4 regions of the Rhizobium pantanalense genome follow, and region 2 is predicted to be linked to each of the others. Evidence: riboswitches for the same ligand, from Rfam matches in the RefSeq annotation. Region 2 holds a riboswitch; each other region holds the start of a gene.

Region 1 (7,688 bases), on a different contig from region 2:
TTGGTCTGCTCAAACATGGCGGCTGCCTGCTTGGCGTTCATCTGCGGCTGCAGGAATTCGTTGCGGAGCCGGATGAAATCGGAAAGACCGTGTTCCTCGTCGTCTTTTTCGATCGGGCTCGCATAGACGTCGGGCACGAGAACCATTCCGGAATATTTCTCGTTCTTGTCGATCAGGATGACGCGCTGGGCCGAGCCGATCGGAAAATTCTTGCGGAATTCTTCGATGCTCATGTCGATACTGCCCGTATGCACGTCGGGGCGCATCATGCGAGCGACCGTGAGATTGCGGATCCAGCCGACGTCATGGGCGCTGCGGATGCTCTCGCCGCGTAGGTGGAAGCGCCATGTGGCGAAGGAGTAGCCGAAGGTCGTGCGCACCACGAGCGACGAGGTGATGACGGCGGCCAGCACCAGGGCGGTGATCGGAAAGTCCCCGGTGATTTCAAGCGCCAGGAAGGTCATGGTCAGCGGGCCGCCGATGATGGCAACAGCAAGCGAGCTCATGCCGACGACGGCATAGACGGCCGGCGTCAGCGTGGCATGATCGAAATAGGGTGCGCAATAGGCGAAGATCTTGCCGAGCAGCGCGCCCATGAACAGCGAGGCGAAGAAGAGGCCGCCTCTGAAGCCGGAGCCGATCGATATTGCGGAGGCGAGCGATTTCAGCAGGAATAGACCCGCCAAGGCGCCCAGCGTCACGTCCGTAGACAGATTGAGATGCAGCGCGCCATGGCCGGCAGACAGGACCTGCGGCGAAATCAACGCCAGTGTTCCGACGACCAGGCCGCCGAGCGCGGGCCGGAACGGCGGCGCGATGGAACTCTTGCGTGCCAATTCTTCGACCCAGGCGACGCCCTGCATGATCAGGATGCCGATACCGGCGCAGAAGGCACCAAGCAGGATGGCTGGAAGATAATCCGCCGGAACGATCGCCCCGAAATGATCGATATCGATGGCAAAATCGTCGCCGGCGAGCAGTCTTGCTATCATGGTTGATATGAGCGCCGAAACGACGACGGGTGTGAGGGTCACGATCGAATAGCTGCCGATAATGAGCTCGAAGGCGTAGAAGGCGCCGGTGAGCGGCGCATTGAATGCTGCGGCAATAGCGCCGGCCGCGCCGCATCCGACGAGCATGCGCAGGTCCGCGCGGCGCATCTGCATCTTATAGCCGAATTTGGAGGCAATGCCGGCCGCGAGCTGTGTGTAACCTGCTTCAAGCCCGACAGACGCGCCGAATCCATTGGAGATCAGGTTCTGCACGGCGACGATGATGCTGTCGGTCAGCGACATGCGACCGCCATGTAGCGCATTGGCCTCGATCGGGTCGACCATCGGTTTCTTGCGCGTGCGCGATAATATGTAGAGCAATATGCCGAGAATGATGCCCCCTGCGATCGGTGCAATGAACAATACGGATTTGTCCTGAATTGCCATCGCCGCCGAACTCAAGCGTTCGTAGTCGGTTATGCCGTAGATGACGCTGTGAAGTTTGCGCGAGATATAGCTCATCGCGGTAACGGCACAGCCGGACGCTATTCCCACCAGGGCGCCGGCAAAAACAAGTCCCAGCTCGCCACGACGCAGCAATGCCCTGAAGCGACCGAGATCGAATAGGACCGAGAAGACGCCGAGACGTCGCGGTTGGAATTTCTGTAGCATTGGAAGCGGACGATACGTTTTTGCTCGAATGTGAGGGCTTACCCTCTATAAACTCCTAACATCAAAGAAATACGGCAAAAAAGCCGCTGATTTCATGCGAATTTTCAACCGATTTCGCAATCAGGATGGCGCAGGTCGCATCCATGCCCTTGATTGACTTGAACTAAGTGAAAGCCTAATCATTGCGGCATAACGAATGGTTCCTGAGCGGCGATCTGCCGCATGGGATGAAAAGGGAATGTGAAGGGGCGGACCCAATCCGGGCGTTCTCATCACAGCCGACCCCGCGACTGTAGAGCGGTCAGGGTCTTTCGTTCGGTTTGAAGCCGATTCTGTCGATAGTTCGCATGGGGCGAACGGGGCGGGGGAGGCTCAAATCGAAAAAGCCACTGGTGTGGCATCATGATCAACCGGGGCTGGACGCCTCTTATTCTACGAATCGTCCGCCTTTTCATGATGCATTGCCGGGAAGGCGAGAAGGATCCGCTGGCGCACGATCGGGGGCGACCGTTTCGGTCCGCCCCCGTCGCGGCGTCTTATCCGCGAGCCAGGAGACCTGCCATGCGTGCCGGGCGCAGAGCCTGTTTTGGGACGCGAGTTCCGCTGCCAGCACGGAGGTTGTCATGGCGCAAGACGAGTTTTCGGCGTATGGGCGCCTGTTTCCCGGTTCCAGCGACGTGCTGCCGACCCTCGCTTTTGCTTGGGAGTGGGCATAACGCATGTCGGCTTCTATTTCCCAAGCGGTCTTCGTCCTTGGCGGCGCGCGTTCCGGCAAATCCAGGTTTGCTGAATCTCTGGTTTCGGACACCGGTCTCGAACGTCACTATGTGGCGACGGGGCAGGCGTGGGACGATGAGATGCGCGAGCGCATCGCCCAACATCGTGCCGATCGCGGCGATCTCTGGCAGACGCATGAGGAGCCGATCGATCTCGTCGGGCAGCTTGCCGCTGTCGACGCGGAGGGGCGGGCGGTGCTTATCGACTGCCTGACGCTCTGGGTGACCAATCTGATGATGGCCGAGCGTGACATGGCGGCGGAATTTGCCGCTCTCACTGCATTTCTACCAACTGCGCGATCAAGGCTCGTTCTCGTCTCCAACGAGGTTGGCCTGGGAATCGTGCCGGAAAATCGCATGGCGCGCGAATTTCGCGACCATGCCGGCCGCCTGCACCAGATGGTCGCTGCGGCAAGTGCCGAAGTTTATTTTATCGCAGCGGGCTTGCCGCTGAAAATGAAGGGCTGATCCATATGAACCAGGAAAAGATTCCCGCCACCGTCATCACCGGCTTCCTGGGAGCCGGCAAGACGACGATGATCCGCAACCTCCTGCAGAATGCCGGTGGCAAGAAGATCGCTCTGATCATCAACGAGTTCGGCGACCTCGGCGTCGACGGCGACGTGCTGAAGGGCTGCGGCGCGGAGAACTGCACCGAGGACGATATCATCGAGCTGACCAATGGCTGCATCTGCTGCACCGTCGCCGACGATTTCATTCCCACCATGACGAAGCTTTTGGAGCGTGATGCGCGCCCGGATCATATCGTCATCGAGACCTCGGGCCTTGCTCTGCCGCAGCCGCTGGTCGCTGCCTTCAACTGGCCCGATATCCGCACCCACGTGACCGTGGACGGCGTCATCACCGTCGTCGACAGCGCCGCCGTTGCCGCCGGCCGCTTTGCCGACGATCACGACGCTGTCGAGGCTGCCCGCGTCGAGGACGACTCGCTGGACCACGAAAGCCCGATCGAGGAACTGTTCGAAGATCAGCTGACCTGTGCCGATCTGATCGTGCTCAACAAGACCGACCTGATCGACGTCGACGGACTCGGCCGTGTGCGCGCCGAGGTCGCCTCGCGCACCGCCCGCAAGCCGACAATCATCGAGGCGAAGAATGGTGACGTGCCCGCTGCCGTCCTGCTCGGCCTCGGCATCGGCACGGAAGACGATATCGTCAACCGCAAATCCCATCATGAACTGGAGCATGAGGACGGCACGCCGCATGACCATGACGAATTCGACAGCTTCGTCGTGGAACTCGGCCCGATTGCCGATCCGGCCGCCTTCGTCGATGCGCTGAAGCGCGTGATTGCGGAGCATGATGTGCTGCGCCTCAAGGGCTTCGTCGATGTCCCCGGCAAGCCCATGCGCCTGCAGCTTCAGGCCGTCGGCAGCCGCATCGATACCTATTTCGATCGCGCCTGGACGCCGGGTGAAGCGCGCGCGACCCGGCTCGTGGTGATCGGCCTGCATGAGATGGACGCGGCGATCGTTCGCAAGGCAATCGAGGCATTGGTCTAATCGATGTCGTGTCTTTGCCGTGCGATACCCCCCGTGTCCATCGGACCTTTCGCGACATCTCCCCCACAAGGGGAGAGATTGGGAACTCGCGACTACGTTTTTGCGAAACGGCTGACTACCGAGGTTTTAGTCGCTTCGGATGGTCGATGGGGTGAGGCATGGCGCCAAATAATCTTCCCCCTTGTGGGGGAGATGTCCCGAAGGGACAGAGGGGGGTATGCCGCCGCATACTCTAAGGTCTGATGCATCTCCTCCTGGCTCAAAAGGGAACGATCAGCGACGGCGAGGAGGCGATCGATCTCGGGCAGTCGCCCGGCGATATCCTCTTTCTGTCGGCTGCCGATACCGAGCTTGCGGCGATTGCCACAGCGCATGGTGAGGGCGATCGTTCCCTTCGGCTTGCAAGCCTGATGAGCCTCAAGCATCCGATGTCCGTCGATACCTATATCGACAGGACGGCGCGGCATGCGAAGCTCATCATCGTGCGGGCGCTGGGAGGGGCGAGTTACTTCCATTATGCGCTGGAGGCGCTGCATGCCTGTGCGGTGCGTCAGGAGGCCCTTATCGCGGTGTTGCCGGGCGATTCGAAGCCCGATCCCGGGCTGACACCATTCTCCAACGTCGCGCTCGACGATCTCAATGCCCTCTGGTCCTATCTGATCGAGGGCGGAGAGACGAATTCGCGGGCGTTTCTTGCCTACGCCGAGGCGATGCTCTCGGGCGCAGAGAAGCCGATGCCAGCAGTGCCCCTGATGAAGGCCGGCATATGGTGGCCGAGCCGCGGCGTGATCGGTGTCGAGGAGTGGCGGAGAGTTTCCAATTTGGGGGTGGTGGTCCCGGAGGGGCTCGAACCTCCGACGGTCGCAATTTCTTTCTACCGCGCCCTCGTACAGAGCGGTGAAACCAGGCCCGTCGAAGCCATGATAGAGGCGCTCATTGCCGAGGGCATGCGGCCGCTGCCGGTCTTTGCCTATAGTCTCAAGGATGCCGTATCCGTCGGCATTCTCGAAAGTGTCTTTACCGAGCTGAAGCCGGGCGTGGTCATCAACGCGACGGGCTTTGCCGTTTCGGCGCCTGGCGCGGATCGCCAGGCGACGGTGCTGGAAACGGGCGATGCCGTCGTTCTGCAGGCCATCTTCTCGGCTTCATCGAAAGAGGCGTGGAAGGCATCCTCGCAGGGGCTTTCGGCGCGCGATCTCGGCATGAACGTGGCGCTGCCCGAGGTCGATGGCCGTGTTCTCGCCCGCGCCGTGTCGTTCAAGGCGGCTGCCCGTTATGACGAGCGGGTCGAGGCCAATATCGTCGCGAGCGAACCGCTCGAGGATCGCATGCGCTATACGGCGCGGCTCGCTGCCAATTGGGCGCGGCTGCGTAATACGCCGCCCGGCGATCGCCGCGTCGCGCTTGTTATGGCGAACTATCCTAATCGCGATGGGCGCCTGGGCAATGGCGTCGGGCTCGATACGCCGGCTGGCACGATCGAAGTGCTGAGGGCAATGAGGGCGGCGGGTTACGGCGTTGCCGATCTGCCTGCCGATGGCGATGCGCTGATGCGGCATCTGGCGGAAGGGCCGACAAATTCGGGGCACGATGGCCGCGTCGTCCGCGAGAGGCTTTCCTTCAGCGACTACAGGGATTTATTCTCGTCGCTTCCCAAACAGATTCAGGATGAAATCATGGCGCGCTGGGGCGAGCCGGCGGCGGACCCTTACGCGATTGGTGACGGCTTTGCCCTGCCGTTCGCCCGCTTCGGCGATGTGCTCGTTGGTATCCAGCCGGCCCGAGGCTACAATATCGATCCGAAGGAGAGCTACCACTCTCCCGATCTCGTGCCGCCGCACGGCTATCTCGCCTTCTATGCCTTCCTTCGCCGTTCCTTCGATGCGCATGCGGTCATCCACATGGGCAAGCACGGTAATCTCGAATGGCTGCCGGGCAAGGCGCTGGCGCTGTCGGAAAGCTGCTATCCGGAAGCCATTCTCGGGCCGCTGCCGAACCTCTATCCCTTCATCGTCAACGATCCCGGCGAGGGCACGCAGGCCAAGCGCCGCACAAGCGCCGTCATCATCGACCACCTGACGCCGCCGCTGACGCGGGCAGAGAGCTATGGTCCGCTGAAAGATCTGGAGGCGCTGGTCGACGAATATTACGAGGCCTCGGGCGGCGATCCGCGCCGCATCCGTCTGCTCCGCAAGCAAATCCTTGATCTCGTCGCCGATATCGGGCTGGATCAGGATGCGGGCATCGCCAAGGGTGAGGGTGAAGACGAGGCCTTGCGCAAGCTTGATGCCTATCTCTGCGACCTCAAGGAAATGCAGATCCGCGACGGGTTGCACATCTTCGGCGTTTCTCCTGCTGGACGGCTGCTGACCGATTTGACGGTGGCGCTGGCAAGGGTGCCGCGCGGAGTGGGCGAGGGTGGCGATCAGAGTTTGCAGCGGGCGATTGCGCGGGATGCGTTCGCGGGCGTGGAGGGTGCGATACCCCCCTCTGTCGCCTTCGCGACATCTCCCCCACAAGGGGGGAGATTGGTTGCTCGCGGCACAACATCGCCTCAAATGACTATCGAACCCGTTGATGCGGTTGGTGATGCATCAGGAGAGACGGACGGCATACTCCCACCAATCTCCCCCCTTGTGGGGGAGATTTCAGCGAAGCTGACAGAGGGGGGTATCTCTCCGAACAAGCCATTCGATCCTTTGGATTGCGACATGGCCGCCGAATGGACTGGGCCGCGCCCCACAATCCTCCAAGATGTCTCGGGAGCCTCCTGGCGCACTCAGGGCGATACTGTCGAGCGCATCGAACTCCTGGCCGCAGAACTCGTGAATGGCGAAACTGCCTGCCCGGAGAACTGGCCCAATACCCGCATGGTTCTTGACGAGATTGCCGCAGAGCTTCAGCCGTCCATCCTCGCCTGCGGCGATGCGGAAATCGCAGCTCTGCTCAAAGGCCTCGACGGCCGCTTCGTTCCGCCCGGCCCCTCCGGCGCACCGACACGTGGCCGGCCGGATGTATTGCCAACGGGGCGGAATTTTTATTCGGTCGACAGCCGTGCGGTTCCGACGCCGGCTGCCTATGAGCTTGGCAAGAAATCGGCCGAATTGCTCATCCGCCGCTATGTTCAGGATCACGGCGAATGGCCCGTTTCCTTCGGCCTGACAGCCTGGGGCACGTCGAACATGCGCACGGGTGGCGACGATATCGCGCAGGCGCTGGCGCTGATCGGCGTCAAGCCCGTCTGGGACATGACCTCGCGCCGCGTCACCGGCTACGAGATCATCCCGCCTGCCATGCTCCGGCGGCCGCGTGTCGATGTCACGTTGCGTATCTCAGGTTTTTTCCGCGACGCCTTTCCCGAGCAGATCGCCTTGTTCGACAAGGCAATCCGTGCCGTCGGCATGCTTGATGAAGATGCTGCGGATAATCCCATTGCGGCGCGCATGCGGGACGAGATCGCGCGGCTCGAAGCCGCCGGCCTCGATACGGTCTCCGCTAGCCGCAGGGCCGGCTATCGCATCTTCGGCTCCAAGCCCGGAGCCTACGGTGCCGGTCTGCAGGCGCTCATCGACGAGAAGGGATGGGAGCGGCGTGCCGATTTGGCCGAGGCCTATCTCGTCTGGGGCAGTTATGCCTATGGTGCCGGCGAAGAAGGAAGAGCCGAACGGGGCGTCTTCGAGGAGCGGTTGCGTTCGATCCAGGCGGTCGTGCAGAACCAGGACAAT
Region 2 (7,688 bases):
GCTTACGGGCAAATGGGTACTAATAGCGCCCGCCTTGCTGTTCATTTTCCTTCGGCTCGTTTTGAGACCAATTTTCCCCCCGTCACTGGAGTTTTTGACTGATTGGTATAGCCATGCCGTTTATATGGCTGCGTTCGTGATGGGAGCTGTGATGGCAACGCGTGACGATTGCTGGGATGCTATTGTCAACATGCGGAGACCGGCGTTGATTCTGACGGTCGCTTGCGCGGTGGCTTTGGTATGCCTGTTTCCCAGCCTGCCATCCAGTGATCCAGAAATGTGGCGGCTGTCTGTCGGGAGAATACTTGGTGGTACGTTCCAATGGTGCGCGATCGTCGCCGTTCTCGGCTATGCCAGGATTTGGTGCCGATCGGAAAACGCCGTGATCCGCTATCTCAACAGGGCGGTTCTCACCTACTATGTTCTCCACCAGACTGTTATGTTGCTGATCGCCTACGGATTGGATCGTATGGGGCTCTTGTCCGCCGTGTCGTTTATCCCAATTGCGGTTGCCACTTTGGCAATCTGCGCTGTGGTTTACGAACTGAAGCTTCGTCTGGAGAGTGCCGCGAACGCAAAGTTGCGTCCGCACGCTGCCTGATATCAAGGGCTGTTTGGCAAGCCGGGCTCTTATCGATCGCCAAGTGTCGAGAGCCGGCCCGGACAGCCGGCTTCCGTTGCGATGATCTGCAGTTGGTGATCGATGGCATCGCGCTTAAACATAGCGCTCCAAAAAGGCGACGGCAGTCAGATACTGGCTACGAACGATCGATGATCTGAAGCGGATCACAACCTCTACACCTCAGGCTCTCAATGTACTGCGCCCGATCCGCCGGCCGCAACGATCGCAAAGGGTTGTCCCTCGACGGGAATGCTGCGGACTTCCTTCAGTGATTGGTTATCGACCATACGCACGAGGCTGTGGCGCGGATCGGTAATGGCGATGAGATTGCCGGCGATCGCCAGACGAGGCCTCGGGTCGCGCCAGTGACCGTCCTTGCTGTAAGGTTCGGTAACGGTCTCGGATTTCACGATCGCGCCTTTCACGACATCAAGAAGATGCAGATTGCCGTCCTCCGTGAGAATGTAGCCGATCTGCGGCTTTGCCGGATCGAGTATGAAATCGACCCGTCGTGTCGGCAGTTCGATCAGCTTGTAGGGTTGGTCAGAATTGTCCGAATCGATCAATACGACCTTCTGCTCACCATAATTGCCGAGGAAGAATTGCATGGACGTGCCGCCGAGCAATGTCGAGACCTTGCCCTTTGGCAGGGAGGAGCCATAGGCGAGCATCTCGACCTTTGGGCCGTCGATACCGCCGGGGCGAGCGATCAGGACACCTTCCTCGCAGCCGAAGGCAACCAGCCGGGCGGAAGTCGCTTCCCCATGAAGCCCTGTGCAGCGCTTGATATCGCCGACCTGCTCTCCCTTTCGGTCCAGCACGCGCAAGCCGAGGCGCGGCGGCAATTCGCCTTCCTTGACAGGCGCCTCAATGTTCGGCACCGACACGAGAAGATGGTTGTCCATCGGAACGGCAACGCCGTGGTGGGCGGCGATGGTCCGGAATGAACGAATATCCGCTTTGCCTTCGGCAAGGCCACTTTCGGACAGGAGGTCGAACTTGTCGTCGCGGTCATAGAAGATCGCGACATCGTTGCCGTGGGTCACCACGTGCCCAGGCTTTTCGCCCTTGATCGATGCTGGAAGCAATTTCGGATCGGAAAGCTCGATATCGCGATGTTCGCCGTGGTCGGAGAGGGATATGCCGGTTGCTATCGCGTGGACCACATTCTTTTCGCCTTGCACGGCAAATATGGTGCGGCCGGACTGACTGAGAGACAGGGAGGCATAGCCGTCAAGATCGAACCGGCCGATTTCCTCGCCGCTCGAGGCATCGATCGCACGGACGATAGGCAGGCTGTGATCGGCGACGAATAGTCGCCAGCTTTCCATCCCCTTTTCGTCGTCGGCAAACGACGGCAAGGGAAGCAGCAAGGCGCAAGCCAAGGATGAGGCTGCAAGGAAGGTACCAGAGCTTGTGTTTGGCATGGAGAGCCCTTTATGTAATAACATTACATATGCAACGTAAAGAAGTGACGATGCATCTGTCCAGCCCCCTGTGCACGCGTCAGGCGAGATTGTCGGAGTTCATCAACATCGAAATTGGCTTGACGCCATCGAAGCAGTTGACGCAATTTTAACCGAAGATACTATATCTAGTGTTCGAGGTTCTTCTGATTCGCAAGGATTGGAGGCTAAGACGGGAATCCGGTCGGCGAACATGATGATCGCTAAGCCGGAGCTGCCCCCGCAACTGTGAGCGGTGAGCATTCGTTTGATGACGTCACTGAGACCTCGTGTCTTGGGAAGGCAGGACGAATGTTATGACCCGCGAGCCAGGAGACCTGCCTTGAGCATTGACGTCCACGGGCGGGGTGTTCGGCTGGCGAGCGATGATCCATGCGGCATGATGGCCGCCGTCGCTTCCTCGAAGATCCCGCATGAACAACTTCGGGGTGAAGTGCATGTTCCTGAGTATCCATAGTCGCCCGCGCGAGTGACGGCCGCTTAAATGCGTCCAGCCGCCGGCTAGGTTTGCCTCCACTTTTCACCCGCCGAGCGGGCATCATCCGATGCCCGAGCGATTTTCCGTGCCCATCCATACGAGGATATCTCATGAGCATCACCGTCTATAGCAAGCCCGCCTGCGTCCAGTGCACAGCCACGACTCGTGCGCTTGATCGCCAAGGCATCGACTACACTATCGTCGACGTATCGACCGATGCCGCCGCCTATGAGCTGGTGCAGGGTCTCGGCTATCGCCAGGTTCCGGTTGTCGTCGCCGGCGAACTGCATTGGGCTGGCTTCCGTCCCGACATGATCAGCGCTCTCGCTTAGGGAGCCGGGCGGTGGGCGAGATCGTCTATTTCTCCAGCCGGTCGGAAAATACCCATCGCTTCGTTGTCAAGCTCGCATTGCCGGCTGCTCGTATCCCGCTTGCCGTGGGAGATGAGTTTTGTGCGACCTCGCCCTATGTCCTGATCGTCCCGACCTATTGCGGCGACGGTGGCAAGGGGGCCGTGCCCAAGCAGGTGATCCGCTTCCTCAACGATGCGGGCAACCGTTCGAACATCCGCGGGGTCATCGCCGCGGGCAACAGCAACTTCGGCGCGACCTACGGGATCGCCGGCGACATCATCTCTGCCAAATGCCAGGTGCCGTATCTCTATCGGTTCGAACTTCTGGGCACGGATGAGGATGTCGCCAATGTCAGACAGGGATTGGAACGATTTTGGATACGCTAAGCTCTTCTTTGTCGCGGGACGCGGGCGAAAAACCGCAGAGCACTTTTTCTGCTACCACGAATGATCGGCCAGCCAAGGCCGCGGAACCAGCATTGGATTATCACGCACTGAACGCCATGCTGAACCTCTATGACGAGCACGGAAAGATCCAGCTCGACAAGGACCGCCTGGCGGCCAAGCAGTACTTCCTGCAGCACGTCAACCAGAACACGGTCTTCTTCCATAACCTGAGGGAAAAACTCGATTATCTAGTGACGGAAGGCTACTACGAGCAGGAGGTGCTGGATCAGTATTCCTTCAATTTCGTGCGCGATCTCTTCGACCACGCTTATGCGAAGAAATTCCGTTTTCCGACCTTCCTCGGCGCCTTCAAATACTACACCAGCTACACGCTGAAGACCTTCGATGGAAAGCGCTATCTTGAGCGTTATGAAGACCGTATCTGCATGGTCGCACTGACGCTGGCGCAGGGCAGCGAGCAGATTGCGCGCGATCTGGTGGACGAGATTATCTCCGGCCGCTTCCAGCCGGCAACACCGACCTTCCTCAATGCCGGCAAGAAGCAGCGCGGAGAGCTGGTCTCCTGCTTCCTGCTGCGTGTCGAAGACAATATGGAATCGATCGGCCGCGCCATTAACTCGGCTCTGCAGCTTTCGAAACGCGGCGGAGGCGTGGCGCTATCGCTCACCAACATCCGTGAGGCCGGCGCACCCATCAAGCATATCGAGAACCAGTCGTCCGGCATCATTCCCGTCATGAAGCTGCTGGAAGACTCCTTCTCCTACGCCAACCAGCTTGGCGCGCGGCAAGGGGCGGGCGCCGTCTACCTGAACGCTCACCATCCCGACATCATGCGCTTCCTCGATACCAAACGCGAAAATGCCGACGAGAAGATCCGCATCAAGACACTGTCGCTCGGCGTGGTCATTCCGGACATTACTTTCGAGCTCGCGAAGAACAACGAGGATATGTACCTATTCTCGCCCTATGACGTGGAGCGCGTCTATGGCGTGCCGCTCACCGAGATTTCGGTGACGGAGAAGTATCGCGAGATGGTGGCCGACAGCCGCATCCGCAAAAAGAAGATCAAGGCGCGCGAATTCTTCCAGGTGATCGCCGAAATCCAGTTCGAGAGCGGCTATCCCTACATCATGTTCGAGGATACGGTGAACCGCGCCAATCCGGTTGCCGGCCGCATCACCATGAGCAATCTCTGCTCGGAAATCTTGCAGGTCAGCGAAGCCAGCGCATACAACGATGACCTGTCCTACAAGCATATGGGCAAGGACATCTCCTGCAATCTCGGTTCTCTGAATATTGCTGCAGCAATGGACAGCCCGGATTTCGGCAAGACGATCGAAATGTCGATCCGTGCGCTGACGGCTGTTTCCGACATGAGCCATATCTCCTCCGTACCCTCGATCGAAAAGGGTAATGACGAAAGCCATGCGATCGGCCTCGGTCAGATGAACCTGCACGGTTATCTCGCCCGCGAGCGCATTTTCTACGGCTCGGAAGAAGGCGTCGATTTCACCAATATCTATTTCTACACAGTGACCTACCACGCCATTCGCGCCTCGAACCTGCTTGCGGTCGAGCGCGGCCAGAGCTTCAAGGGCTTCGAGAATTCGAAATACGCTTCCGGCGAATATTTTGACAAATATACTGAGCAGGAATGGAGGCCAGTGACCGAGCGCGTCGCGGAAATCTTCGAAAAGGCGGGTATTGCCATCCCCACGCAGGAAGATTGGCAGAATCTGAGAAAAGCTGTCATGGAGGGCGGGCTCTATAACCAGAACCTGCAGGCCGTGCCGCCGACGGGCTCAATCTCCTACATCAACCACTCGACCTCCTCGATCCACCCGATCGTCTCCAAGATCGAGATTCGCAAGGAAGGCAAGATCGGCCGCGTCTATTATCCGGCCGCCTTCATGACGAACGACAATCTCGATTACTATCAGGACGCCTACGAGATTGGGCCTGAAAAGATCATCGACACCTACGCCGCGGCCACCCAGCATGTCGACCAGGGCCTGTCGCTGACGCTGTTCTTCCGCGACACCGCAACCACGCGCGATATCAACAAGGCGCAAATCTACGCCTGGAAGAAGGGCATCAAGACCATCTACTATATCCGGCTTCGCCAGATGGCGCTCGAAGGCACGCAGGTTCAGGGCTGCGTTTCCTGCACGCTCTGAACCTTTGAGGGACGACAATGAACATGCAATTCAAGCCGGCAAACCGCGTTCGCGCCATCAACTGGAACCGCATCGAGGACGACAAGGATCTCGAAGTCTGGAATCGCCTGACCGGGAATTTCTGGCTGCCGGAAAAGGTGCCCTTGTCGAACGACATTCAATCCTGGGCGACACTCAAGCCTGAGGAGCAGCAGCTCACCATCCGGGTCTTCACCGGCCTGACGCTGCTCGACACGATCCAGAACGGCGTCGGCGCCGTCAAGCTGATGGCCGATGCCGCCACCCCGCATGAAGAAGCGGTGCTGTCGAACATCTCATTCATGGAGGCGGTGCACGCGCGCTCTTATTCGTCGATCTTCTCGACGCTCTGCCTGACGCCCGATGTCGACGATGCCTATCGCTGGTCGGAAGAGAACGAGTTCCTGCAGAAGAAATCGACGCTGATCATGGAGCAGTATTCTTCCGGAGATCCCCTACGGAAAAAGGTCGCCAGCGTCTTCCTTGAAAGCTTTCTATTTTATTCCGGCTTCTATCTGCCGATGTTCTGGTCGAGCCGCGCCAAGCTCACCAACACCGCCGACATGATCCGTCTCATTATCCGTGATGAAGCCGTGCATGGCTATTACATCGGCTACAAGTTCCAGCGCGGGCTTGAGCGGCTTTCGGAAGAGTGCAGGCAGGAGATCAAGGATTTCGCCTTCGATCTGCTGCTGGAGCTTTATGACAATGAAGCCAAGTACACCGAAGCGCTCTATGACGGCGTCGGTCTGACCGAGGACGTCAAGAAGTTCCTGCATTACAACGCCAACAAGGCACTGATGAATCTCGGCTATGAGGCGCTCTTCCCCGCGGAAGCCTGCAAGGTCAATCCGGCCATCCTTTCGGCGCTGTCTCCGAATGCGGATGAGAACCACGACTTCTTCTCCGGCTCCGGCTCGTCCTATGTGATCGGCAAGGCCGTTGCGACGGAGGATGAGGACTGGAATTTCTGAGGATCGAGCTTGGCGCAGCTCAGGCGGTTCGAGCCGTCGCCTTGGAAACGGTGCCCTGACGGCAGCCGTCGCTGAGCGGCGCTCGCCTCCGCTTGGAAACACAAACGGCCGGCTCTAACAAATAGAGCCGGCCGTTGAACTGTCGGATCCTGACGATCCGGATTACTTGTTCAGCGCATCCTTCAACGCCTTGGCCGGCGTGAAGGCGAGCTTCTTCGATGCGGCAACCTTGATGGTTGCGCCCGTTCCCGGATTGCGTGCTTCGCGCGCCGGCGTATCCTTGACTTTGAACTTGCCAAAGCCCGGGATCGAGGTTTCGGCGCCGGATGTTGCGGCTCCGGTAATGGCTGCAAAGACGGCTTCGACAATCGCCTTGCTCTGGACTTTGGTAAGCTTGTGGTCTGCAGCGATCTTGTCTGCGATTTCATTGGTGGTGGTCATGAGGCTTCCCCCGCATTGATGACGCTGGAATCATTTCCATTGCCGATGTCCATTGTCACCTGGAGTCGGGGTCGGAAAGGCCGAGAATGCCTGTATTTCCACAGGTTCCGACGCATCGGGGCCATTTCGAACGCTTTCCGCAGGCGTTTTTCCAGTCAATGGCTCGGTTGGGCGGCCGATGGGAGAGCGCTCCATGATACCCGCAGACGCCTGCGAATCTGCGGGAAGGGCCGGAATCAGAGCTCCGGCACTCTCTTCGCCATCCGGATGCGAGCGGTGACGAATTCATTGAAACTGGCCTTTTGCCTGATAGGTCTATAGAGGCTCGGCTGTGATCAACGGATGGAACGGACAATGGAACACGAGATCAAGATAGACAACCGCGGTGATTTCGGGCTTTGGGCTATCGAGGTCGCAAAGCAGATCATCAGCGATGAGGGCTTTGAATTGGCAAGAGCCGCACGGGACGGCACAGAGGATGATGTCCGCGCGGCCGGTAACGCACTTGGCCAGGCCATTACCAACGCGATGATGGAGGTTTATGACGGTTTGATCGAAGGAGCGGATGAAGATTAGGATCGTCTCGAAGGGTGTGGCCAGTCATCCGCGTGCTCGCGCGGCCGGCTTGCTCTGGATTGAAATCTGAAAGTTGCACCAACTTAAAATCGCAGCCTTACAATCACGAACAGGCATCCCCATATAGGGGGCGGATTAGTCTTTCTGCCCTATGACAGGAGAGCCAATGTTCAGTG
Region 3 (7,688 bases), on a different contig from region 2:
ACCGACAAAATAGACGAGGCCAATGAAACCGAAGACCGCAGCCAGTATCGGCGCGATGTCGGGCCGCAGCACATTGAAATTCGAGAGAAAGAAGAAGGACGTGACGAGAAAGGCGGCCAGAGACAGGGTGCGGATCAGGGTCGACCAGAAGGCAACGGAGAGCCGGCTGATATAGGGCGGATTCTCGATGGCCTCATCCTGCACGTAGTAGCGGCGGAATAGCCGATAACCACCGAAAAGAAATAGCAGCGCAGCGCCGATCGACAGGCAGACGGCGGCCAGAAAGGAGGCAAGCTTCGCCTTGAGCACGAAGCCGATCCAGCTCGTCACGGCGGTACTGAACTTGACGCCCTCATCGACCAGAGCCGCCCCTGCATCGTCGAATGTCGCCGTGGAAACCTCCGTCCGCTTGAATAGCGTCTCGGCAAACAGCCTTCGGCGCATCTCCATGAACTGCATCGCAAGCCGATTGGTCTCCGTGGTCAGATTATCGGCATCGAGGATGACCGCGCTGATCTGGGAGCGTTCGGCATTGAGCCGGTCGCGCTCCTGCGTGACGATCGGAGCCTCAGGCGGTTGGCCTTCCTTGGGTGCAGCACCGAGTTGAGTCAGGCGTGCATCGATTTCGGTGGTACGGGGTTTCAGGCGTGCGGAAATAGCAGCTGTGGTGCGGTTGAGCTCGTCGACTTGGCCGGACAGCGCCACGAGCGCCTCGTCATCCGATGTTGCCTGTTTCGCCGCGTCCTGAAGCGACGCATAAGTCTTCTTCGCTTTGCCAAGGTCGGTGACAGCTGCGTCCAGCAGCCCATTGGCGAGCTGCCCGGGCTGTTGGTCCGTTTGCTGCGACGCTTGGACCGGCTGCTGATCTTGCGCAAGGGCAGCCCCCGCCAGCGGGATGATGGCGGTAAAAACGCCCAATCCCATCAACAAAAGGGACAATAGAAAAAGACGAGATTTCAGCGGGCGCAAGCAGAGCTCCTCGTTGCACATGAAGTCGCAGGCAGTGGATGACCGAAATCGCCGCAAAAATGGAGGCCCGAGTCATCCTATAGTAGGATTGCGAATTCCATAGTCTTTACGCGTACGCCTTGTAAGACAAAGAAAGGCGACACGAAGGCATTCCATGCCCTTATCCTGTCCGGACTCTCGCTCAAAACCGGATATCGCCCGCTCTCATCTTGACGACGACCTGTCGCGCGATCATCGCCCGCCCGGAAATAGGCCACGAAAACACCTTGGCAATGGGTCGATCTATGCGCGCCCGCTCCGTAATATCAGGATGAAGGCGATGCCTCCGGCAAGCCCGGTGACCACGCCGATCGGCATGTCCTCCGGAGCCATCACCAGGCGCGCGACGACATCAGCCCAGATCAACGTCAGTGCGCCGAAAGCGGCGCTCAGCGGCACCACGCGCACATTGTCGCCGCCCACGATTAGCCGCACGAAATGCGGCACCATCAACCCGACGAAACCGATTGCGCCTGAAAAGGCGACCATCACGCCGGTCAGCAGCGCCGTGATAACGAAGAATAGCAAGCGAAACTGTGCAACGGCAATGCCAAGCGTGACGGCCGTTTCATCGCCCATCGCAAGTGCATTGAGCTCCCTCGTCTTCGGGAGAAGCAAGGCGAGGCAGAGCAGCAGGATGCCGGCGGGATAGATAAGATGCTGCCATTGTGCCAGTCCTAACCCGCCCAGCATCCAGAAGACAACCGTGTTGGCAGCTCTGGGATCGCCCAGAAAAATCAGGAGGTTGCCAAGCGCCGTGAACACGAAGGCAACCGCCACGCCCGACAGAACGAGCCGATCGGCCGATTGCGAGCGCGTCAGCCGCGTCGTCAGCCCGACGGCTGCGGTTGCGAGCAAGGCGCCGGCAAAAGCGAACAACGGCACCGTCAACAGGCCGAGGATCAGCCCGGTGTGCAACAGCGCCAGAATGGCGCCGAATGCTGCCCCGGAGGAGACGCCGAGGAGATGCGGGTCCGCCAATGGATTTCGCGTCAGCGCCTGCAGGACGGCGCCGGTGATGGCAAGCCCCGCCCCGACGAGCGCCGCCAGAACGACACGCGGGAAACGGACGTCCCAGACAATGCTTTCCTGCCCGCTGGACCAGGTGACCGGAAAGGCACCAACGTGCAGTCTGTTGCCGATGATCGACCAGACGGTGGAGAACGGAATGGATGCCGAACCGAGCGACACACCGGCGGTGATCGACAGAATGAAGCCTATGGCGAGCATGGAGATGAGAATGGAGAGATTGAGGCGCATGCTTGAATCTTGAGGAAGAGATCCGCCCCATGATCGACTGGACGGATCGGCATTGTAGACGATTACATGGCGCTCGGATGAAAGGCTTTGGCCAGCGTGGCGATGGCCTCGATGTTGCGCGGCCCCGGTGTCGCCTCCACATAAGGCAGCACGACGAAGCGGTCATTCCTCACGGCATCGATATTCTTGAAGGCCGGATTGCCCTTGAGAAAGGCGATCTTCTGGGCGGCGGTCACCTGGCCGTAATCGACGATGACGATCACTTCCGGGTTCTTCTCGATGACCGGCTCCCAGGACACTTCAGTCCAGCTCTTCTCGACGTCGTCCATCACATTGACGCCGCCGGCAGCCTCGATCAAGGCAGTCGGAATGCCGAAACGCCCCGATGTGAACGGCTTTTCCTCACCGGAGTCATAGACGAAAACGCTGGTCGGCTTGTCGACATGACCGATCCTCGCCTGGATCTCGGCAAGCTGCTTGCGATAGCCGGCGACGAGCGCTTCCGCCTTGTCCTCGACGCGGAAGATCCTGCCGAGATTGAGGAGATCCACGAACATGTCGTCCATGGTCGGCTTGTTCTTCTGCATGACGAAGATGCAGGATTCGGTCAGCTCATAAACCTTGATGCCGAAGGGTGCGAGCGTTTCCGGAGTTACCTCGCCGCCGACCTTCATGCCGTAGTTCCAGCCGGCAAAGAAGAAATCCGCATTGGCGCCGAGCAGCACCTCCTTGCTCGGATATTTCGGCGACAGCTCCGGCAGTTCCTTCACGCCGTCACGCAGCTTCTCATCCAGCGTCTTCCAGCCGGAAATGCCGGTATAGCCGACCATGCGGTCCTGCAGCTTCAGCGCCAGCATCATCTCGGTCAGGTTGACATCGTTGGAAACGGCCCGCTCCGGCGCTTTGTCGAAGGTTACATCGCGATTGCAGCTGCGCACGGTGACGGGCTCGGCGAATGTCGTGCCCGCAAACAGGCTTCCGATAAGCAAGGCCGCCGCAGACAGGGATATGCGAGAAAACATGAATAACTCCAATGATCGTATTATCGAAGGGAAAAGGAAAATCGCTGCGGGCCGCCGTCGGTGCGATGCAGCCGCGTACCAACCCTGAAAGCGCTCGAGACCTGCGCCACAGTCAGGACTTCGGCAGGTTCGCCGTGGCCCATGAGCCGCCCGCAATCCATTACGGCGATCTGCGTCGCAAAATCAGCAGCGAGATTGATATCGTGCAGCGTCGTAACGACCGTCGGGCCGAGTCCCTTGAGTAGCTCAAGAATCTCAAGCTGGTGTCGGATATCGAGGTGATTTGTGGGTTCGTCGAGGATGATGAGCTCCGGTTCCTGTGCCAAGGCACGGGCGATCAGCGTCCGTTGCTTCTCGCCACCCGACAGCGACGCGAATTGCCGCAGTGCCAAAGACTCCAGTTCCAGGCGGGCGAGCGCCTTGGTCGTGACGTCATGGTCGCGATCGCTCCAGCGTGCCATGCCCTTGCGGTGCGGGATACGGCCCATCAACACCACGTCGCGCACGCTGAAGGGAAAATCACCTGGCGTCTCCTGCGGCACGACGGCGATGCGCTGCGCCGCCTCCCGCGGACCGATAGACCAAAGATCGATGCCGTCGAGACGCACCGAACCTCGTTGCGGCTTGAGGCCGCGATAGAGGCAGCGCAGCAAGGTCGACTTGCCGGCTCCGTTCGGACCGATGATCGCAAGCCGGGCGCCGGCCTCGACTGATAGCGTGATGCCGCTGATGATCGGCATTGCCTTCTGGGGACCCCAGCTGATGCCGTCTGCTTGCAGTCGCGCGCTTCGTTCGGACATGATCCGGCTCCTATTGCAATACGACCAGCTGTCGTTCGGCTGAAACGATGGCGGCGGGAATGCGTGCGAGGGTCTTGCCTGCCAGTGCTCTCTGGCGTTCGTTTTCGCGGGTCAGCCCATCGGGGCGATCCCGATAAAGCTTCGCGAAGGAGACAAGCGCGCCGATATCGCCCGCATCCTCGATGTCACCGAAGAGGTACGTCGCCTTCGCCGTGGCCTGGAAAGCGACCGTGCACGGCCGTTCGCAGCCCGCCATGCAGACACTGCCTTCCAGGCTGAAATCATCCGCGAGTGCGGCGCCAGCCTGGGAGATCGCCATCTGCAAATGTTTCAAGAGCTCGAGGCCCGGCCGGCAGGGTTTGCCGACATGACGGCAGTTGGTGCACACGGTGATCCGGTGCGTCGCCTCTTTTGTATTATCCATGAGATGCCTCCCGGAGATTTCGCCGGAGGCACAGTCAAGATAGGGCCAGCGGACGCAGCGGCGCCCTCGCCCAACCACTGATTTTCCATCGGAACACCCCGTCCGTTGCGGTTGATATCGTCGATGGCAGGTCTCCTGGCTCGCGGGTCACAACTCGTTCGCGCCTTCCCGGCTTGACGCCAGTGGCATATTGCGAACGCGCTCTCCGCTTACAGTTGCGGGGGCAGCCACGGTTTTGGCCCCTGATGGGTAATCCGCACCGTGTTCCCTTTTCAGCCGCCATCCGGATCGATCCGAAAGCAGCACCATCGGCGGTATTCATGTCATAGAAAGCGGATGCGGGCAACGGCGATGTCATATGCGCTTTCATTTGTCCTGGAGCCTTGGCTTGAATAGTCATTTGTTACGTTATTACATAACAAATGACAAGCCATTATCTCCGCTCGAAGCCGCAACTGCGATATGCATGTTCGGAGGCGCTCAATCGCGATCAAGAATGAAAGAAACCGCAGGGCTGTCAGACCGCCTTGCACTGAGGATGAAAACGCTCCGCGACGCTCTCTGCCGCCGCATAGGCTTGCGTCACGATCTCAGGTACCAGATCGATGTCGGGGAGACTTCCAAGTCCCAGGGGACCAATCGCAAAAAGCCCCTCTGTCGTGCGCCCGTTGACCTCGAGCGAGCCTGTCGCCTCCACGGCGAGACCGAGGCCAAGCTCGTCCGGCACCGCGAGGCCGGCGTCGATGAGGCTACGCAGCAAGGGTGCATTCAGATCCGGCGCCTGGCACCGACAGTCGATTACATCGTCGGCGTAGAGCTGCTCGGTCTCCTGCCGACCAGCCGGCTTCAAAACCAGCCCGGTGGGCGTGCGGCGAATAAAATGACCACGCCGCAGCAGTGTATTGCCCTCGGCAAGCTCCTGATTGAGGCGCACATGCAGCGCCTCGGGCAACCGATTGCGATGGCTATCGTAAAGCGCCCGCAAATGGCGGTTGAACTGCTGCTTCTGCCCCGCCGGCAGGGATCGCCAAAGCGAGCGCGCATGCTTGCGCAAGCCGTTCATGACGGATTGCCAGCTCTGGCCGTTCGCCTCCGCCTCGCCGCAAGCCTTGCGGACGAAGCGAACGATCTCGCTGAGCTTGCCGGGCATCTCGTCGGCAGGGAAAACCGGGTCAGCATTGTTGCGCGTGTGGCTCTGCGGCAGAAAGCCTCGCCGCGAAACGATGGTGATCTGTCCCGTATAGCCGTTCTCGCGCATCTGCAGCAGCCGATCGACGACGCGCAGGCCGCTTCCGAGCAGGATCGTATGCGGTCGCGACACGAGACGACGCGCCCGCACCGTCGTCGGCACGGTCGCGAGATCGCTGGCCTGGAATTCGTGATCGCTAATGCCATAGCCTGTCGCCAGCACCACCATGTCGAAAGGCGCATTGGCGGCGCCATCGCTTTCCACTACGAACCGGCCGCCACGAACACGCCGAAGCGCGAAGACCGTCTCGCTGCTGACCTGCACCGCCACATCCCGCCGTGACGAGAAGGCTTCCGAAAAGCGCTGATAGACGTAGTCGCTGAAAATGCTCTTCGGCACGAAGATCTGTAAAAAACCGGGTATGGCGGCGGGGACGGCGCTGCGGAAAGGCGCATTGCCGCAAAGCCATTGATTGAAGTCGTCAGGATCTCCCGCGGAAACGGAAAGATCGCGAACACGGCTGTTGAGAATTTCACTGCTATGTCCGGAGGCGAGCGCCTGTCCGCCGCTGACGGTGGAATTAGGATCGAAAAGCTGCAGATGGAAGGGAAAGCGAACCGTCTTCATCAGGGCGATCGCCATCATCATGCCGGAAAAACCGCGCCCGATCACGGCAATGCGGGGCATCGCATAAGGCCGCGCCGTCGCGTTCGTCCTGGCGGAAAAGAATCCCTGAACCGTCATATCAACTCCTGGGGCGAGAGGTGGTCGATCATGCCTTTCTTGGGCTTGCTGACTTCACAGGTCCGGAAACACAGAGCCGATATCCGGGCCTCGGCAACCTTGGAACTGCGGCCGACAGAACGCACGAAAGCCGCTTCCGTTCTCAATACGCGTCGCGCTTCTTCAATCAGGACCCTTCCAAAATGAAAGATGCGACAGGCAGGTCCAACTCTGATCCAACACCAGATGCCTGCAATCAGCCGCCACATGATTACTTCGTCAAAAGCCATCAGGCAGCAGAATTATTGCCATTGTCTACTTATTTAGTCGTATATGAAAGCGCGAAAACGCTCCGCTAGCAAGTGCTTTCTTGTCCGGACGGAATAGGGTCGACCAAGCTGCGGTACAGAAACGGCGGACGACCGGACACCCCCTTTGTATCCGGCACCTGCGTTGACCGGCAAAAAGGGAAAGCAATTCCAAGCTCTAGGATCAGCTTATGAAGCAGCTTTCGCTATTCGTTGGCCGCAGAGAAGAGGGCTCGCAACCCGCCATCCTCAACGCATTATATCAGGCCGTTCGCTTAAAATTTTCGTGGTCGGCGCCTATCGTGCCCGAGGGCGCAACATGAATGCGCCAGGAAAATCCGTTGTGCACTCCATCTATCGAAATTAAGATCGCAGGGATTTGCTGCGCCTGAGAAACCGACTTGGCGCTGGCCGAGGAGTGGTAAATGGGGACTGTTTCGCAGTTGCACGAACGTGTCAGGCCGCCCGCCCATCGCGTCCAGAGCGAAGAGGAAGCGCTCGACATCTCACGTTCGCTCGCCGCCGGCTTCGCTCAACATGCAAGCGATCGTGATATCAATCGCATCCTGCCCTATGACGAGATCGACGCCCTGTCGCAGTCAGGCCTGCTAGGGATTTCCGTTCCTTCGGAACATGGCGGTATCGACATTTCGAACTGCGTTCTCGCCGAGGTCGTTGCGATCCTTGCCGAGGCCGACCCTTCCATAGCACAGATATTGCAAACGCATTTTCATGTGCTGGAAGCGGTGAGAATTGGGGGCGGCGAGGACCAACGGGCATCCCTTTTCGACCGCGCCATTATCGGCGATCGTTTCGGCGGCATCTTTTCCCAATCCGGTGCAAGCGGCACCGACCAGCATCCCTGGCATCTGACAGCGGACGGGCTCGGCTTCCGCCTCAGCGGACGGAGCCAGCCTTCCGCCAGCATTCTGTTTTCGGACTGGATTGCGCTAT
Region 4 (7,688 bases), on a different contig from region 2:
GGTCTGCCCCGCCGCGCAGACGACATCCTTGCCAGCCATGGTGAAGCGGATCGTCGTCGCGGCCTCGCCCGATGCATCATCGGAAACCTCCGCAAGCGGCGTTGCCGCATTGGCCGGCTGGAAGCTTTCCTGATGGTAGCGCGACATGTCGAAGCCATGGGCTTCCAGCATGGAGCGCACGGCATCCATGAAGACTTCCGGGCCGCAGCAGAAGATCGTCCGATCCATGAAATCCGGCGCCAGCAAACCGATCTTCGCCTTGTCGATGCGGCCCTTCAACCCCGACCAGAGATCCGTCCGGCCGCAGCCTTCGACGATGAAGCCGAGATTGAGGTTCGGCATGAAGCGCGCGAGATATTCGAGCTCCGAGCGGAAAATGATATCGGCCGGGCCGCGCGAGCAGTTGACGAAGGTGATATCAGACAGCGGTGCGATATCGGACATGTAGCGCGTCATCGACATCATCGGCGTGATGCCGGAGCCGGCAGAGATGAAGAGGTATTTCTCGCCGGGATGACGGATATGGCTGAAGTCGCCGAGCGGGCCGAACGCCTTGATGCGCATGCCCGGCTTCAGGTTCTCGAACATCCAGCGCGTGCCGATGCTGTCCTTCTGCGCCTTCACCGTCACGGCGACCGAGAAGGGCCGCGACGGCGTCGACGACAGCGTATAGGTGCGCATGACCGGCTCCGGAGCCGTCGGCAGCTCCAGCGTCACGAACTGGCCCGGCAGATAGCGGAACCAGTTGTCCTTGTCGGAGCGGAACGTGAAGGTCATCACGTCGGGCGCTTCGGGCGTTGCCGAGAGGCATTCGAGCACATGCTGCCTGTCATTCCAGGGCTGCATCTGATCGAGGTGGCGATGCGGAAGGGAGACGGTCATGTTCATGCTCAGGCAACCGCCGACAGCTTGGCTTGGTCGCCCTGCAGCCGGTTGATCATGAACGTCGTGTACCATTCGACGAACTGCATGACGCCACCTTCGTGGATTTCCGAATAGGGACCGGGCTCATAGGCCGGCGAGCGGATGCCGAAGGCATTTTCCTCGACGATGCGGCGGTCCTGATCGTTGGTTTCGGTCCAGACGTGGGTCAGCTCTTCCAGATTATAGTCGACACCTTCGACGGCATCCTTATGGACGAGCCACTTCGTGGTCACGGCGGTTTCCTCGGCGCTGATCGGCAGGACACGGAAGGAAATCGCGTGGTCGCCGAGCATGTGGTTCCACGTCGTCGGATAGTGGAACAGCAGCATGGTGCCGATGCCGTTGATCGTCACGTCGGATGAGAGCGGCCGCCTGACGGCGTTCTGGCCCGACATGGTGTAGCTTTCGGCCCCTTCGATCAGCGGCATGCGCGCGGCGCGGAACTGGCCATCCGGCGAGATCTTGAACTCGCTCGGCAGGCCGGCGGCTTCGCAGCGCTGCCAGTGTTCGGCGATGACGGGGTCATTCATCGCGCCTTGCACGCCGGTGACGGTCGGCGCTTCCGGGAAGGTGCGGCAAAGCTCGGGGTGATTGGCCGCGCAATGGTAGCATTCGCGGTTATTTTCCCAGACGAGCTTCCAGTTGCCCTTTTCGATGATGGTGCTCTGGAAGGCGACCTTGGCTTCGCTGATGCGGTGCGGTGCCATGTAGGGCTCGATCGTGGCGCGAACCGGGGCGAAATCGGGAACGTTCTGCGCGAGGCAGATGAAGATGTAGCCGCCGACGCTTTCGCAGTGAACCGGCTTCAGCGAATATTGGCTCTTGTCGAAATCCTCCGCCATCTGGCGGGCGAAGAGCAGCGAGCCGTCGAGCTCGTAGGTCCACTGGTGATAGGGGCAGACGAGCTTTGCCGAGGAGCCGCGCTCAGTGGTGCAGACACGCGAGCCGCGATGGCGACAGCTATTGTGGAAGGCGCGGATGACCTGATCGCGGCCGCGAACGATCACGACGGGATAATCGCCGATCTGGACGGTGAAATAATTGCCCGCGCGCGGCACTTCGCAATCATGGCCGATGAACAGCCAGTCGCGATAGTAGATCGTCTCCATATCGAGCTTGAAGTAATCCGGATCGGTGTAGAACGGTTGCTCAAGGCTGAAACCCGTCCGGTGGTTCTTCAGTTGCCGCAGAACTTTGCTGCCGATGTCCATTTGCCTATCCTTAGCAGTACCAGGAGGCGGGCAAAGGACATGCGCGGCCGATTGGGAGCGGCCAAAAGCAATGTCCCGACCACCCGCCGCGGTCAGTAAACCTATGTGCCCAAGGCTGGTTTCCGGGCTCTGGAGCGGCGCTGTTTCCAGAGCCCCATGGCACCTTCCCAGGTCGATCCGACCCAGTGGCTTTATCCGCCATGCCTCACTCCACCACCGTTGCGGGGGCAGCGCCGGATTTTGACCGGCTTCCCAATTCTCCGTCTCCCTAGCAGACGGCACCTTGAGATTGATGGCATCATAGCTCCCGGCTCCGCCAGCCGCTGCGCTGCAATGCGACATCGGCTCCGAAATTGACGACAGGCGATACGGGACGTCTGGACGGTTGCATGTCGTGAGAATATTGGAAGGTGATTCAATCATTTACTCGCCCGCGCGAGAGGTGGCCTGAGCATCGCATTTGCATTCTGCCAATGACGCTTTATTCTGATTGCGACAAGCCCGCGAACGGCCGCTATTCAGGAGAATAAGTGCGTGGCGGAAAGCGCCTGCAGAGTCGGTAGCGAGAGTTTTCGCTCAGGCGCGATTAAGCTCGGCTCAAGCTCCGTAATCCATCATGTCCTCCGAAGAGTTTTATAGCGAGATCCGGCATGGCCAAACTCAGATATTTCGACGCTGGGAAGCCCGCCGAGCCCGAACCGGCGCCAGCGGTATCGACGACGGGATACACAGAATTCCTGCGCACCGGCCGCATCAACCGCAACAGACTACACTGGCTGCCGGAAGAGCGGGAATACCTTACCCACGAGCAGGTGGCTGTGCGCACGGCACAGAAGCTCAGGGATGCCGGCGAAAAGACCCATGACCGGCTCAACAGCTTTCACAAGTCCATCCGCTTTCCGAAGCTCATCTTTCACCACACGCTGAAGGACACGCCGCATCTCGGCTATTGCCATGTCACTGCCGCGAGGACGCAATTCGCTCAATATGAGCAGGTGAACTGGGCCTTCTACATCGCCAACTTCTTTGCTCGGATCGGCCAGGAAGAGAATTTCTTCGAGGACATCAGCCTCAAATATTCGCGAATGTATTTCGCGGTCGCGATCCATCCGGACAGGCAAGCCGAAGACAAGAAGCTGACGATCAACCGCGACGTCAGAGGTAATGGCGTGCTGTTCCACACCCACGACCCGCAGATCGCCATCCGCAATGTTCTTCTCCTCGGCGCGCGCAACGAGCAGCTTCGCGATATCATTCGCCAGCTTTGACGATTGATCCGAAGACTCGAAGGGCATAAGAAACGGCCTGAACTGCAAGCAGGCAGGCCATGGCTCGACACATAGACATTCTCGAACATCCGCAAACGGCAATAGAAGTGGCGACAGCGACTCTCGCCGAGGGTCTGCCGATCGGGCTGCCGACGGAGACGGTCTACGGCCTTGCCGCCGATGCCACCAATCCTGCCGCCATTACCCGGATCTACGAGACGAAGGGGCGGCCGCGCTTCAATCCGCTGATCTGCCATATGAGCGATCTCGCCATGGCCGAACGCTATGCGGTCTTCGACCCCATCTCCCGTAAATTGGCGGAAGCCTTCTGGCCCGGCCCGCTGACGCTGGTGCTGCCGCTGAGACCCGACAGCGGCATCCATCCGCTGGCAACCGCCGGGCTCGACACGGTCGGCATCCGCGTGCCGCAAGGCTTTGCAGGCGAGCTGATCCGCGCCTTCGGCCGTCCGCTTGCCGCGCCGAGTGCCAATACTTCGGGCAAGATCAGTGCCACCAGCGCCGATCACGTAAGTGACGATCTCGGGGAACGGATCACGCTCATCCTCGATGCCGGCGCCTCGGTCGTCGGCGTGGAGTCGACCATCGTCAAGGTCGAGGATGGCGAGATGCGCCTGCTGCGGCCCGGCGGGCTGGCGGCAAGCGAGATCGAGCGTGTGGCCGGCAAGGCGCTGAAGCGCAAGAAGAAGGCTTCCGCTGCCATCGAGGCACCGGGGATGATGGCTTCGCATTATGCACCGGGTGCAGCCGTGCGGCTCGACGCGACTGAGGTTTCCCCGAACGAAGCGCTGATCCGCTTCGGGACGCCAGATATTCCGGGCATCGAAAAGGCTATTGCCGTGCTGGATCTGAGCGCTGCCGGCGATCTTTCCGAAGCCGCCGCAAACCTCTTCGACTTCATGAAGCGCGCCGATGCCACCGGTGCGGCCACGATCGCCTTTTCGCATATTCCCGACGAGGGCCTCGGGGAGGCCATCAACGACCGGCTGCGCCGCGCCGCCGCGCCCAGAGAATAAATCAGCCCGACATCATCAGGCAAAGGACACGCCATGAGCAGCTCCGCCCCCTCTTCCGACCTTCTCGATCGCTTCGCCGCCATCGTCGGCGAAAAACATGCCGTGCGGGACCCTGCGGAAATTGCGCCGCATCTGGTGGAAAACCGCGGACTCTATCACGGCGCCTCGCCCATGCTGCTGAAGCCCGGCTCGGTGGAAGAGGTTTCGGCGATCCTCAAGCTTGCCAGTGAGACCGGGACGGCTATCGTTCCGCAGACCGGCAATACCGGCCTTGTTGGCGGCCAGACGCCGCGCGAGGGCTGCTCGGACATCATCCTGTCGCTGGAGCGCATGAGCCGCGTGCGCGATATCGATCCGGTCAGCAATACCATGATCGTCGACGGCGGCTGCATTCTGGCGGATGTTCACAAGGCAGCGGCCGAGCATGGCCGCATGTTTCCGCTTTCGCTTGGTTCCGAAGGCTCCTGCCGTATTGCCGGCAATCTTTCCACCAATGCCGGCGGTACGGCGGTTCTTGCCTATGGCAATATGCGCCAGCTCTGCCTCGGCCTCGAAGTCGTGCTGCCCACGGGCGAGATCTGGAACGGATTGCGCCGCCTGAAGAAGGACAATACCGGCTACGATCTGCGCGATCTCTTCATCGGCGCGGAAGGCACGCTCGGCGTCATCACCGGCGCGGTGCTAAAACTCTTTCCACAGCCACTCGGCCATCAGGTCGCCTTTGCCGGCCTGCAATCGGTCGATGATGCGCTGACCCTGTTCAAGAATGCCTCCCGCCTCTGCGGCACGGCGCTGACCGGCTTCGAGCTGATGCCGCGCATCGGCGTCGAATTCACCACGCGACATATTCCGGGCGTGCGCGACCCGCTGGAGACGGTGCATCCCTGGTATGTGCTGATCGACATCTCCACCTCGGATTCGGCCGAAACGGCCGAGCGGATGATGACGACACTGCTGGAAAAGGGCTACGAAGACGGTCTCGTCCAGGATGCAACCATCGCCAGCTCGGAAGCACAGCAGAAGGCCATCTGGCATATGCGCGAGAGCATGTCAGACGCCCAGAAACCGGAAGGTGGCTCGATCAAGCACGATGTTTCCGTGCCGGTCGCGCAAATCCCGCAATTCATGGCGGAAGCCGAAAAGGCGGTTATCGCTGCCATGCCGGGCGCACGCGTCTGCGCCTTCGGCCATATGGGCGACGGCAATATCCACTACAACATCTCGCAACCCGTCGGCGCCGACAAGACCGAGTTCATCGGCCGCTGGCGCGAGATCAACAAGATCGTGCATGGTCTGGTGCTGCGGCATGGCGGTTCGATCTCAGCCGAGCACGGCATCGGCCAGCTGAAGCGCGATGAATTGGCTTCGATCCGCTCCGATATCGAGATCGACCTGATGCGCCGGATCAAGACGGCTTTCGATCCGGCGGGGATCATGAATCCTGGCAAGGTCCTTAAGGTCTGAGGTTTAGACTGTCACGACGACCCGCTCGGAAGCGAAGCAGCCGATCTGGCAGGAAATGACCATACCATCGGCATCAATGTCCTCGCCGGCATAGGCAAGCACTGGTACGAGGCGCGATTGCTGCAGCAGGCGGGCTTCGACTTCAGTCGGCATGCGCGCGGTGATGTCGGTGGAGCGGCGCCAATAGTCCGTCACGCCATACTCCCTCAGGGCTGCCGTGAACGAGCCCATTGCGGCGAACTTCTCCGCCAGGCGGGGGAAGCGCTTTGCCGAGCAGCTGCGCATGACGACGGAGACGGGAAGCGCGTCGGCATTGGCGACCAGGCACATGTTCAGCACTGCCTCGCCCGGCCGCAAATTCAGCCTTGAGGCGATATCGGCGGATGCCGGACCCTCCTTCACCGAGAAAACCTTGCGCGTGAGGTTCGCATCCGTCGCAGTCAGATCCTTGCTGAACCGCACCTTGCCGCCCAGTTGGAAACGAACGGGCATATCGGCGCGGACATAGGCACCGCTGCCGCGCGCCACGCGTAATAGTCCCTCCCCTTCCAGTTCTGCGATCGCACGCCGCATCGTCACCCTGGAGACGCCGAATTGTTCGGACAGGGCCCGCTCGCTCGGCAGGCGACTACCCGGAGCATAACTGCCCTTGTCGATAGCGCGTCGGAGTTCCGCGGCAACGCTCGCCCAGCCTCCAGCAACTTTTGCGCCTTCGCCCTGTCGATTTTTCTCTTCCATCACAAATCTGTCGCCTTGAAATTGGTATATACCAATTTATAAAGATTCAGATCGTTTATGGAAGGGTTCGGCATGGGCGACAAGCGAATATATGTGACTTCGGTCAGCAGCAGCGGCGTGCATGAGTTCAGCAAGCAGACCAAAGATTACATTCAACTGCTGACCGGGCTCGGCGTGGAGGGCGACGCGCATATGGGGGTGACGGTGAAGCATCGCTCACGCGTCGCGATCGATCCGACCCAACCCAACCTGCGCCAAGTGCACCTCATTCAGGAGGAGCTGTTCGACGAGCTTACTGAAAAGGGTTTTTCCGTTTCGCCGGGTGACATGGGCGAGAACATTGCGACCCGAGGGATCGACCTGCTCTCGCTGCCCCAGGGGACACGCCTGCATATCGGCGCGGAAGCGATCATCGAGGTCACGGGCCTGCGCAATCCCTGCAAGCAGATCGATAATTTTCAGAAGGGCTTGCTGCACGCTGTACTCGACAAGGATGCCGATGGCGGGTTGGTCCGCAAGGCGGGGATCATGGGCATTGTCGTGCAGGGCGGCTGTGTTCAGCGAAATCAGATTATCCACGTCGAATTGCCGCCGCTGCCGCATGTCAAGCTTGAGCGGGTTTGATGCGCTCCGTATGAAGAGAGGTTAGCTTTAAGTATGCCGCGCGTCTGATACCCCCTCTGTCGCTTTCGCGACATCTCCCCCACACGGGGGGAGATTGGTAGTTTGCAGCGCTCTTTCGCCTCAAGCTGATATCGCGTCTGTTGAAATCGAAGTTTCTATCTTAACAAGGGCAGGCGGCAAACTCCCAACGATCTCTCCCCGTGTGGGGAGATGTCGCGAAAGCGACAGAGGGGGTGCGCACTCTCCGCGACGACCGCGGCCAGCGTCGCCCCCCAGCTGGATCAATCGAAATCGTCCTGGCCCGAATTGCCGCCGCCATTGCGGTTACCGGAGATGATCTCGCGTTTGCCGACGTGGTTGGCGGGGCCGACCAGACCGTCCTTTTCCATGCGCTCGACGAGCGAGGCGGCGCGGTTGTAGCCGAT

What was found. Region 2 has a riboswitch for cobalamin ahead of nrdH (glutaredoxin-like protein NrdH). Riboswitches for the same ligand answer to the same signal wherever they lie in the genome.
Region 1: it holds a riboswitch for cobalamin, as region 2 does, so the genes downstream of both, cobU (bifunctional adenosylcobinamide kinase/adenosylcobinamide-phosphate guanylyltransferase) here and nrdH (glutaredoxin-like protein NrdH) in region 2, are expected to answer to the same signal.
Region 3: it holds a riboswitch for cobalamin, as region 2 does, so the genes downstream of both, PH558_RS04875 (DUF1636 family protein) here and nrdH (glutaredoxin-like protein NrdH) in region 2, are expected to answer to the same signal.
Region 4: it holds a riboswitch for cobalamin, as region 2 does, so the genes downstream of both, PH558_RS15995 (aromatic ring-hydroxylating oxygenase subunit alpha) here and nrdH (glutaredoxin-like protein NrdH) in region 2, are expected to answer to the same signal.

The regions. Positions count from the first base shown of each region.
Region 1 covers NZ_JAQJCH010000001.1:1,060,382-1,068,069, forward strand. Annotated here, with positions in the region: gene PH558_RS05045 (chloride channel protein) at 1-1,664, opposite strand, end outside; cobalamin riboswitch at 1,845-2,242, shown strand; gene cobU (bifunctional adenosylcobinamide kinase/adenosylcobinamide-phosphate guanylyltransferase) at 2,384-2,908, shown strand; gene cobW (cobalamin biosynthesis protein CobW) at 2,914-3,963, shown strand; gene cobN (cobaltochelatase subunit CobN) at 4,206-7,688, shown strand, end outside.
Region 2 covers NZ_JAQJCH010000015.1:133,480-141,167, reverse strand. Annotated here, with positions in the region: gene PH558_RS30115 (acyltransferase family protein) at 1-601, shown strand, start outside; gene PH558_RS30110 (hypothetical protein) at 811-2,049, opposite strand; cobalamin riboswitch at 2,210-2,427, shown strand; gene nrdH (glutaredoxin-like protein NrdH) at 2,677-2,898, shown strand; gene nrdI (class Ib ribonucleoside-diphosphate reductase assembly flavoprotein NrdI) at 2,910-3,305, shown strand; gene nrdE (class 1b ribonucleoside-diphosphate reductase subunit alpha) at 3,314-5,503, shown strand; gene nrdF (class 1b ribonucleoside-diphosphate reductase subunit beta) at 5,521-6,495, shown strand; gene PH558_RS30085 (HU family DNA-binding protein) at 6,658-6,936, opposite strand; gene PH558_RS30080 (hypothetical protein) at 7,291-7,512, shown strand; gene PH558_RS30075 (Tim44 domain-containing protein) at 7,679-7,688, shown strand, end outside.
Region 3 covers NZ_JAQJCH010000001.1:1,020,198-1,027,885, reverse strand. Annotated here, with positions in the region: gene PH558_RS04895 (mechanosensitive ion channel family protein) at 1-969, opposite strand, end outside; gene PH558_RS04890 (FecCD family ABC transporter permease) at 1,252-2,268, opposite strand; gene PH558_RS04885 (ABC transporter substrate-binding protein) at 2,331-3,290, opposite strand; gene PH558_RS04880 (ABC transporter ATP-binding protein) at 3,311-4,090, opposite strand; gene PH558_RS04875 (DUF1636 family protein) at 4,101-4,514, opposite strand; cobalamin riboswitch at 4,623-4,839, opposite strand; gene PH558_RS04870 (FAD/NAD(P)-binding protein) at 5,032-6,447, opposite strand; gene PH558_RS04865 (hypothetical protein) at 6,468-6,785, shown strand; gene PH558_RS04860 (SfnB family sulfur acquisition oxidoreductase) at 7,160-7,688, shown strand, end outside.
Region 4 covers NZ_JAQJCH010000006.1:21,077-28,764, reverse strand. Annotated here, with positions in the region: gene PH558_RS16000 (FAD-binding oxidoreductase) at 1-888, opposite strand, end outside; gene PH558_RS15995 (aromatic ring-hydroxylating oxygenase subunit alpha) at 891-2,135, opposite strand; cobalamin riboswitch at 2,232-2,436, opposite strand; gene PH558_RS15990 (DUF6656 family protein) at 2,786-3,403, shown strand; gene PH558_RS15985 (L-threonylcarbamoyladenylate synthase) at 3,463-4,437, shown strand; gene PH558_RS15980 (FAD-binding oxidoreductase) at 4,471-5,901, shown strand; gene phnF (phosphonate metabolism transcriptional regulator PhnF) at 5,905-6,639, opposite strand; gene PH558_RS15970 (MOSC domain-containing protein) at 6,712-7,263, shown strand; gene PH558_RS15965 (DNA translocase FtsK) at 7,545-7,688, opposite strand, start outside.